Linked DNA regions of Desulfatitalea tepidiphila. The protein of the gene in region 2 binds, or shares a complex with, the protein of the main gene of each other region. Links are inferred from orthologs where the notes say so. Each region holds a gene or a part of one and is shown on either strand. Other genes may lie near its edges.

Region 1 (5,006 bases), on a different replicon or contig from region 2:
CACTTCGGCCATATGGGCATAGTCGTCCGGTTTGTCTCCGGATCGGATCTTATAGCGACGATAGGCCGACGGCAAGGGCTTTCCATTCTCAAAAACCACCATGGCGGCCACCGGGTCCGAGCCGAAGAGGTTCGAGTTGTCGAAACACTCGATGCGCCGCGGCAGTCGCTTGAGATGCATGCATCGACCCAGCGCCTCGAGCAATTCAAAACGCGTATCCTTGAGCTGGCGATGCTCGATCAACGCCTGTCTGGCGTTCTGGAACGCCATCTGGACCAGCTTTTCCTTGTCACCGCGCTGTGGCGCGCTGACGATCACCCTGCCCCCCCGGCTGTGGCTCAGCCGCTTTTCGACCCCATCTTTTTCCATCGGCAGGTGGCTGACCAGGATTTCCCTGGGAACCGATGTCGCGGTTTGATAGTACTGACCCAGGAAGCTGCCCATTTGTTCTTCGGGCGTCCCGATGGCCTCTTCGAATGCAAAGTTACGGCCACCCAGCAGAAATCCACCCCGGACGCGCAGCAAGGCGATGGCGGAAAGTTGCTGCTCCTCGACCAGGGCGAACACATCGCGGTCCTTATGATCGGCCGTCACGGAAACCTGCTTTTCGAGGGTCTTTTCCAGGGCGAATATTTTGTCCCGCAATGCGGCCGCTTTTTCGAACGCCTGGTTGGCCGCGGCGGCCAGCATCTGCTTTTTGAGCCTGCGGATCAGGGCCGGCGTTCGCCCTCTTAAAAATGCGACCACCTCCTTGACCGCTTCCTGGTAGGCCTCGGGTGCCACCTCCAACACGCAAGGCCCCATGCATAAACCCATTTGATAATTCAGGCAAGGGCGTGTTCTTTTTTTTTGCTGTTCACATCGACATTTGCATAATTTAAAGGTCTTGTTGATGAACTTCAAAGCCTGGCGCACCGCCCCGGCCGATCCGTAAGGGCCGAAATAGATCGCGCCGTCATCTTTTATTTTGCGAACGATACTCAAATTGGGATATTTTTCGGTGATGTCCAGCCGCAATGAGGGATAGCGTTTGTCATCCTTCAATACCACGTTATACCGGGGCCGGTGGCGTTTGATCAGGTTGGATTCGAGTATCAGCGCCTCATTTTCCGTATGGGTGATGATCGTCTCGAAATCCATTACCTTGCCCAGCAGCAGCCGGGTCTTGGGGTCATGGGGGCGATGCCTCTGAAAATAGGACTGCAGCCGTTTTTTCAAGTTGCGCGCCTTGCCGACATAGAGCACCTTGCCCTGGGGATCGCGCATGATATACACCCCGGGATCGGTCGAGACGTGCGTCACCTGTTCGGTCAATCGATCGAAGGCTTCCGAAGCTGATTGGCTGTTTTCCGTATGAAAATCCACCATATCATCAAGACTCGAACATCATCTTGGTTTTCAACAATTTGATTCTGTCCCGCAGTTCCGCGGCCCGTTCGAATTCGAGCTCGCCGGCCGCCGCATGCATCCGCTTTTCGAGATCTTCGATGGTCTCGGTCAGCTGCTCGACACTCTGATAGCCTGCCATAGCCTCCCGGACCTCTCTGGCGCCGGTGTCGGCGCCTTCGCAGGCCACATCAAAACCGGCACCGATCCCTTTCCGAATGCTCTGGGGCACAATGCCGTGTCGGACATTGTATTGGGACTGAATGGTTCGCCGGCGGTTCGTCTCCCCGATAGCCTGACGCATGGCGTCGGTTTCCTTGTCTGCGTATAAAATAACGGTACCATTCACGTTGCGGGCGGCGCGTCCGAAGGTCTGGATCAACGAGCGGGCCGACCGCAGGAAACCCTCCTTGTCCGCATCCAATATGGCCACCAGGCTGACTTCCGGTATGTCGAGTCCCTCGCGCAGCAGGTTGATGCCCACCAGCACATCGAACTTGCCCATGCGTAATTCCCGTATAATCTCCATGCGTTCCAGGGTGGTGATGTCCGAGTGCAGGTAGCGTACGGCAATCCCCAGGTCCGCATAATATTCGGACAGGTCCTCGGCCATGCGCTTGGTCAAGGTGGTGATCAGCACCCGCTCGTTGCGCTCTTTGCACTGCACGATCTCACCGAAGAGGTCATCCACCTGGTGTTGCGCGGGCCGGATCACGATTTGCGGATCCACCAGTCCGGTGGGGCGCACGATCTGCTCGACCACCGCCCCCCGGGCCATTTCGTTTTCATATTCGGCCGGTGTGGCCGACACATAGATCACCTGGCCCACCCTTTGGCGCCACTCTTCGAAGGTCAACGGCCGGTTGTCCAGGGCCGACGGCAGCCGGAAGCCGTAGTTGACAAGGGTCTCCTTGCGCGAGCGGTCCCCCCGATACATGGCCCGCAATTGGGGAATGGCGATATGACTCTCGTCGATGAACATCAAATAGTCGTCCGGGAAATAGTCAAGCAGGGTCGGCGGCGGTTCGCCGGCCCGGCGGCCGGTCAGATGACGGGAATAGTTTTCGATGCCGTTGCAATAGCCCAACTCCTGGATCATCTCCAGGTCGAACCGGGTGCGCTCCTCCACGCGCTGGGATTCGATGAATTTTTTTTCTTCGCGGAAATATTCGACCCGGAGTTTAAGCTCTGCCATTATAGTTTCGACGGCACGTTTGAGGGTCTGCCGGGAGGTCACATAGTGGCTGGCCGGGAAAATGGTGGCCTTGTCCAGCTTTCGCAGGGTGACACCGCGTAGGGGATCGACTTGGGCGATGCTCTCGATGGTGTCTCCGAAGAAATCGATGCGCAGGGACTGGCTCTCCTCGTAAGCCGGGAAAATCTCGACGCGATCTCCCCGCACCCGAAACGTGCCGCGATGAAAATCGATATCGTTGCGTTCATAATGCATGGCCACCAGATCGCGCAGGAGTTTGTCCCTGGGAAAATCAAGGTCGCTCGCCACATCCACGCGCATACCCAGATAGTCCTCGGGTGCGCCCAGGCCGAATATGCACGAAACGCTGGCTACCACGACGACATCGCGCCGGGAGAGCACCGATCGGGTGGCCGAATGGCGCATCTTGTCGATCATGTCATTGATCGAAGAGTCTTTCTGGATATAGGTATCCGAGCTCGGGATGTAGGCTTCGGGTTGGTAGTAATCGTAATAACTGACGAAATATTCGACTGCGTTTTCCGGAAAAAGCTGCTTGAATTCCTGATACAACTGGGCAGCCAGGGTCTTGTTGGGAGCGATGACGATGGTCGGACGGTTAACTGCCGCGATCACATTGGCCATCGTGAAGGTTTTTCCGGAACCGGTCACGCCCAGCAACACCTGGTCGGTCAACTGTCGGTCGAGCCCTGCACGGAGCTGCTCGATGGCCGCAGGTTGATCCCCCTTGGGGCTCATGTCTGAAATCAGATTAAAATCCATGTCGTTAACTCACGAGGATGTTCCGGGCGGGCATAAAGCCCGCCCCTACGAGATTCGGGTGGTAATACGGGACGTTGCCATAATCCGGCGATGTAGGGGCGGGGTTTATCCCCGCCCGTATGGAAACCTTAAAATTTTAATTTAACGACAATACGTTTAAAGTCCATGAAACCAATCCTATTCAATCAGGACGATGCACATGGCGGCAATACCCTCGCCCGCTCCGATGTAACCCAGCCGCTCGGTGGTCGTGGCCTTGACGCTGATTTGGGTGATGTTGCATTCGAGTGCCGCGGCCAGGGTCTGACGCATGCGCTCTTTGTAGGGCGATAACTTCGGCGCCTGGGCCATCACGGTGGCATCGAGATTGACCAAAATGTATCCCTCGGCCCTGACCAGCCTCAAACAATGCTTCAACAATTCGATGCTATCTATACCTTTATATTTAGTATCCGTATCAGGAAAGTGTTGTCCGATATCCCCCAACGCGGCCGCCCCCAGCAGGGCATCGCATATCGCGTGAGTAAGTGCGTCCGCATCGGAATGCCCCAGCAACCCCTTTTCAAAAGGTATATCGACGCCTCCCAGAATCAGCCGCCGCCCGTCGACCAGGCGGTGCACGTCATATCCCATACCGATACGCATTCCTCCTCCTGAGTGTCCATCCAGAAATGGCCAATTGGCCCGATATCTGCGTTATGCTCAAAATTTTATCCTCGTAATATTCACCATATGCCTGCAGTAAAATTTTTCGCAGGCCTTGATCTCGACCCAATTAGCCTATTTCTGGATCGACACTAAATATTGCGCGCATTTTACGAAAAGGAAGGGCTTCAGGTCAAACTGGTTGTTGGCTGGCGTCCTGTTGAGCTTCCGAAGCGCTCTTTTTCAATCCCAATACGGAATAAGCCTTGATCGGCAGATCTTTGCCCTTTGCGATCACGGCCTTTCGGGGTCTGACCTGAAAAAGATGCTGAACGAGATGTTGGGTATATTCCGACAAGACGATTTCGCCCGGCATGGCCGCGGCACAAAGCCGGGAGGCGATATTGACCGTGTCGCCGACGACCGAGTAACTCATGGTGCGGCTCGATCCCAGATAGCCGGCCACCACTTCTCCGGTGTTGATGCCGATGCCCACCTTGATCGGCGGCTTGTCAAGAGAAGCACGGTCGAAGTTGAACGCCTCCAACGCTCTTTGGATATCCAATGCCGCACGGACCGCGCGTGCGGGGTCATCCTCGTGGGTAACCGGCGCGCCCCACAGAACCATCATGCCGTCGCCGATGAACTTGTCCACCGTTCCCACGTGACGGAACACGATTTCGACCAAAATTTCGTAATAGTCATTGAGCATCTGCAATATTTCAGGTGCCTCCGCCTCGCTGCTCAATTGCGTGAAGCCCCGGATATCCGCGAACATGACCGTGACCAAGCGGACCTCGCCCCCCTGCTTCACCGCCAGTTGCCCATTGACCACCATTTCCGCCACATCGGGAGAGAGCAACCGCCTGAATCTTTCGCGCGTGGCCGCGTCCCGTTCCATTTTCTCGGCGGCCTTCTTGCGCTCGTTCATCGTGAACTGGGCGTGAGAGCCGAATACGGCGAACAGGCACAATACGATAATCCGGCCCCACACATT
Region 2 (5,092 bases):
TGACATGAACTCTGTATCCAGATGACATTGAACCGGGGTCTCGGGCTTGTACCCCAAAGAATCCAAACACTCCATGACTTCGAAATTGTCCACGGGAATATACTTGGTGGTAAACACCGCTCGCACCTCATGCCCATCGAACCGGAACAGCAGCTGGTCATTTTTCTCATGCTTGATCCAGTGGTTCAAATTCATCGCCTGTACATCGGAAGGACATCGGGTCAAATACGGATATGGGATTCCCAGACGATTGGATATGGAGCGCTGTGCTACAGGCCTTAATGGATGGGGCTCACCCGCAATGCGAACGACATCCAGGTTATCAAACGATATGTCCGGCACGGCGATGTTCTGATCGAAACAGTTGACTGACATCGCATCCACGCGGTCGAACACTTTGCCAAGGGTAGTCAAATTGGGTTTCATACGATTCTCCTTTAAAGGTTGATTTCCGGAAGATGCGCCTTTCACCACCTGGCGCATTAAATTTCCCCTGACGACTCTAACAGGGTGCGTATCCAGACAAGCGGACGGGTGGCTTCCGGAAAATTTGAATTTATGGATTATTGGTGATGATCAACGACTGGATTGGTTCTTTTCGATTTTACAATGGGTGGGATTGGATCTGCGAGGATTGATACTCAGTGGGTTTGATTCTGAACGGTCAAATTGATCACCAAGACAACGATCCCGTTTACGATTGCCATGCAGTTTACTTCTGAGCTTACAGGTCGTCATCTTTTCAAACGGATACGCCATATGGTCACCTCCATCTAATCGGGCAGATCAGGTTCACCCAGATCAAACAGACAGATCGAAATGGGCATGGATACGGTTGGATAGAGCGATTCCACATCCTCTTTGACCATGCTCACGATATCGCCATAGGGACTTTTTTCACTTCGTTTGGCGGTCAACATGAGGATCCCTGCTTCGATGTTGCCCTTGTCATAACCGATCTGAAGGCGCATCAAGCCCTCCAGGATGTACTCGTAGGCGCTAAAATGCCCATCTATGGCCACGCCGTGCTTAAACCCCTTGTATTGATAACGGCGACCGGCAATGACATTGAGACATCCACTTTCACGCCATCCCATTTCATCCAAGGCAAGACGTAGCAGCTCTTTTCGATATAGCGATCCTTGCAGGGCGGTAAACACATATTCCATGGTCATGGCCACATCCGAGACCATTGCCTTTTGCTCGATGATCTTGTCTGCATCTCTGAAATGAATCAGCTGAAAATCCACGATGGGACCTCCTTTTATATAAGGTGTGATATCGATAATGGGGTAACGATAGAACGGGTGCTGTAGCGGTTCTAAGAAGGTTTAAGAATGGTTTTTAAGCGGTTCGATCCTCATCGCTTGCCCAGGATCTCATCGAGAAAGATCGATTTTTTGGCGGCTTGTCCCAGATAGTTCAACGGGTATGAAAGAAACAGCAAGGTCATGGCCCGGGAAATGGCCACAAAACATATGCGCCTTTCTTCTTCAATGTTCCCCTTTTTGCTGGGCATCAATCCCTCGACCAGACCGATGACAAACACCACGGCAAACTCCAGACCCTTGGCCTTGTGCACGGTCATCAAACTGACCCCCTCTTTATCGTCACCGACTGTCTCATCGGTGAAGCTGTCGGTATATTCCAGAAAGGCGCCGATGGTCGAATAACGGGTAGCTGCCAACTGGAGCTGATTGATGTTGGAGATCTTGATGTCATCGGGACTGGGGATATCTTCATCCACGACAAATCGATCATAATCCCAGGTGGTGCGTATCTTTTGAATCACCTCCACGGGTTCAAGAGATGGGGCACTTTCAATCAGTGGGTCCATGAAGTTAACGAATGTTTTGATATTTTTCCGGACAAAGGGCAATTCGACGATCATGGATTTCAATCCCGCATAAAGATGAATTCCCCGTCGCCGGCAAAACTCTTTTAACTGGTCCTTGATCTTGTTGCTGACATAGCGGACAGGCACATTGAGGATATTCAATAGCGCCTCGTCTGCTTCATCGCTATCGGGGGAAGCGATCACCCGCAGATAATCCAGCAAACACTTGACCTCGTGACGATCATAAAAGGTCCGGCCGCTTTGAATGTGATACGGGATCTTGTTTTGCAAAAAGGCCTCTTCCACATACCGGCTCTGGAAATTGGCCCGATACAAAACGGCAATGTCGCTGTATTGATAACCACGGCGCTCGATAAGATCCACGATTTCATTGACCACGCCCATGGCTTCAGTCTCTTCATTGGATGCTTCCAGTACAACGATATCATCTCCATCGGGATTGTCGGTCTTCAATTCCTTGTGGATCTGTTTGACGTTGTGATGGATCAGGTTCTGGCAGGCACGAAGAATCTGGGGTGTGCTGCGATAGTTCAAATCGAGGATGAACTGTTTGGCCTCTGGGAACATGGATTGAAAGTTTAAGATGTTGCCCACAGACGCTCCGGTAAATGAATAGATCGCCTGATGGTCATCGCCGGCCACCCAGAAACTCGATGGACGAATCCCCTCTCTGATCAACAGGCGAAGGATCTCAAATTGTACCGGGTTGGTGTCCTGAAACTCATCGACCAGGATGCTGGTAAAGGTCTCCTGGTATTTTTCCCGCACCTGATCGTTGTCCCTAAGCAGGTAATAGGTTTCAAGGAGCAGATCATCAAAATCAAGCAGCATCTTTTTACGCTTTTGGTCATCGTAGGCCTGATAGACGTTCGCGATCTTTTGCATGGTCCCATCGCCTTCAAACAGCGCCTTAAACTCCGTCGCATCGATGATGTTGTTTTTGGCCAGAGAGATTTCTCGAAGAACGGTTCCCACGGTCAAATCCTTTACCTTCAATGCCTGCATCACCTTTTTCATGAAGACCATCTGCTCTTTGCCTGACAGGATTTCAAACACGCGGCCTTCCATTCCCAAAAGCAGATGACAAAACGAATGGATGGTCGAAAGTTTTACCCGAGAGGATAGATCCCCCAGGACCGGCACCAGTCTTGATCGCATTTCATCCGAGGCATTTCGCGTAAAGGTCAGGCCCAGGATGTTTTCAGGGGCAATGCCGTATTCTGTGATCAGTATTCCGATTCGCTCCATCATGGTCCTGGTTTTACCTGATCCGGGCACTGCGATCACGGCAGCGATGCCCTCTTTAAACTGGGCGGCTTCCTGTTGTTTGGGATTTAATTCATCGCTCATGCTGCCTGATCCTCCTTTTCAAGGTTGCGAATCGTGTTGATGGCCATTTTGATGCGGAAGCGCTTGGCCACCAGCTCATTGATCCGGGAACTGGTCTTGTCTTCCTGAATCAGTTTGGACAGCGCCTTGCCGTAATCTTTATGAAGCTCCTGCAGAAATGACACGACAGCCTCGGGTGGATGGCGTCTTAGCAACAACTCCACATTGACGATCTGATAAACTCGGTCCCCGTCCGACTGCATGAACGTTAAAAACGATTGAACGTCATGGATGGCTCGCTTGGTCATACTCTTCTCCTTCCAGATAGGCGTCACAGGCCTGTTTATAGGCGCATCCCTTGCACTTCCAGCTGGTATCGTTGGCCACAAAGACTCCCTTTGAGATCCCATCCCATACTTGAGCGGCCTTTTTGATCAGGCGCCGTTCATCAATGTCAGTCCGCGTGGTCCAGTATTGTTCAAATTTGGGTGTTTTGGTTTTAATCAAGGTGTCGAATCGAAGCAGGATCTCACGGTCGGCGTATCCATTTTGCCTGGCCGCGATCTGATACATGGTCAGTTGCTGGTTCTGGTCCACTTCGTCTTTCGAATAGGCCCGGCCGCTGGTTTTAAAGTCCGTGATGATGATGGTGCCGGCACTGTCCTGTTCGACCAGATCCATGGCCCCGATGATGGGAATATCGATACCGGGAAGAGTAAAACTGAACGCCTCTTCTATGGCCAGGATGGTAAAATCGTCATCGGGCAGTTTGGTATACCAGGCAGTCAATAGATCTCTTCCAAACATCAAAAGGGAGTTGTAATCGTTGCCGTCCGCATACCGGATATCATCGCGTCCCCTTGCCATATCCAGCCAGGTGAACACGAAAAACTCGTGGACATCTTTTAGAAGCATCCGATCGCCCATCATTTTCGCCTGGTAGAAATTTTCAAGCACCCGATGAATGCAGGTGCCAAACTCAAGGGCATCGGATTTAAATTCCATAGGCAGTTTGTCGACGCGGCCGAATTTATACAGTTGCGAGCACTCCACATATTCGTTGATGCTCGATGCCGATAGGTGCGGCGTTTGCCTAAGCTCACTTAAAACCATTATCAGTTCCTCCTCATAGGCATCCTAAAAACGCAGGATACGGCGCTTTTTTAAAACACAAAGGCGATAGGCATCCGGTTGACTCGCTTTAGGATCTGCCTATCGCCTTTAAAATGGCATACGTTAAGGATCTGCTTTAATTCCCTTAGGCAGCCGTCTGAAGTTGCCGGATGAAGGCCGAAGCATCGCTGCTGGTTAGGTTGTCAAGCGTCACACCATAGGATTCTTCAACCATGCACTCGATCTCTTCCACGCTTATTCCCCGGCGTCTGGACAGATTGAATATGGCACGGCGCTGCGCCTCACTCATCCCAGCACGGGCAGGACTCTTTGAAGCAACATTTGTAACAGGCTCCTCTTGGGGCTGGTTTTCCACGGCAGGCGCCACTTGCGCTGCGTCTTGGGTTTCTTTTTCATCTGCAACAGCACTCTTTTTCGGCGCCTTTGCAGCAGCTTTCCTCGCCGGTTTGGATTGCGCTTTAGGATGCTCATGATTTCCCCCTTCGTTAATCGCTTCGTTGATGTCAGCGAGTTCTTCCAATGCCGTCATGCCCACATTGGTATAGGACCGGAGCGCTCTTGCAATGGCACGGGTACTGGCCATCCTGAGCAGATGTTTTGATACCTTGCTGGAACAATTGGAGGGATTGGCGTCTCCGATGTCAGAATACGTCTCACCCAGCTTGGACATCACAGTGGCCCGACAGACAGCAAAATTCCCATTGTCACTGGTGGGCATCTGAACGATTTCAACTTCGATGCTGGAAATCCCTTTTTGATGTCCCAGATCGA

Evidence for each region. The genes of interacting proteins can lie anywhere in the genome.
Region 1: the proteins of DFT_RS22690 (region 2) and uvrB are in contact, whole or in part, in a crystal structure (PDB 7EGT), measured with the Thermus thermophilus proteins. The link is inferred for Desulfatitalea tepidiphila from one-to-one orthologs. Residues at the interface, in WP_096412145.1 of Thermus thermophilus: His654, Arg656, Phe657, Gln666, Asp668, Glu669, Lys680, Arg681, Leu682, Ser683, Lys685, Tyr686, Ala687; in WP_096411307.1 of Thermus thermophilus: Glu23, Leu25, Arg26, Asp27, Gly28, Glu29, Arg30, Phe31, Arg55, Glu326, Asp327, Phe328, Glu379, Ser382, Gln383, His398, Gly400, Arg401.

What each region holds. Positions count from the first base shown.
Region 1 is NZ_BCAG01000003.1:1,662,068-1,667,073, forward strand. Bases 869-3,782 are described here. They hold uvrB (excinuclease ABC subunit UvrB), read right to left. Parts: upstream 3,365-3,782; coding sequence 1,373-3,364; downstream 869-1,372. Other genes in these bases: uvrC (excinuclease ABC subunit UvrC), read right to left, coding at 869-1,368; ispF (2-C-methyl-D-erythritol 2,4-cyclodiphosphate synthase), read right to left, coding at 3,542-3,782. In the rest of the region: more of uvrC, read right to left, coding at 1-868; more of ispF, read right to left, coding at 3,783-4,009; DFT_RS12075 (adenylate/guanylate cyclase domain-containing protein), read right to left, coding at 4,203-5,006. UniProt on the Escherichia coli protein: The UvrABC repair system catalyzes the recognition and processing of DNA lesions. A damage recognition complex composed of 2 UvrA and 2 UvrB subunits scans DNA for abnormalities.
Region 2 is NZ_BCAG01000006.1:612,889-617,980, forward strand. The notes cover bases 785-3,784. They hold DFT_RS22690 (ATP-dependent helicase), read right to left. Parts: upstream 3,209-3,784; coding sequence 1,361-3,208; downstream 785-1,360. Other genes in these bases: DFT_RS22685 (hypothetical protein), read right to left, coding at 785-1,250; DFT_RS22695 (hypothetical protein), read right to left, coding at 3,205-3,495; DFT_RS22700 (RecB family exonuclease), read right to left, coding at 3,473-3,784. Outside these bases: DFT_RS22680 (DUF932 domain-containing protein), read right to left, coding at 1-426; more of DFT_RS22685, read right to left, coding at 774-784; more of DFT_RS22700, read right to left, coding at 3,785-4,300; DFT_RS22705 (SWIM zinc finger family protein), read right to left, coding at 4,446-5,092. UniProt on the Escherichia coli protein: A helicase with DNA-dependent ATPase activity. Unwinds DNA duplexes with 3'-5' polarity. Translocates on single-stranded DNA with 3'-5' polarity. Initiates unwinding more efficiently from a nicked substrate than double-stranded DNA.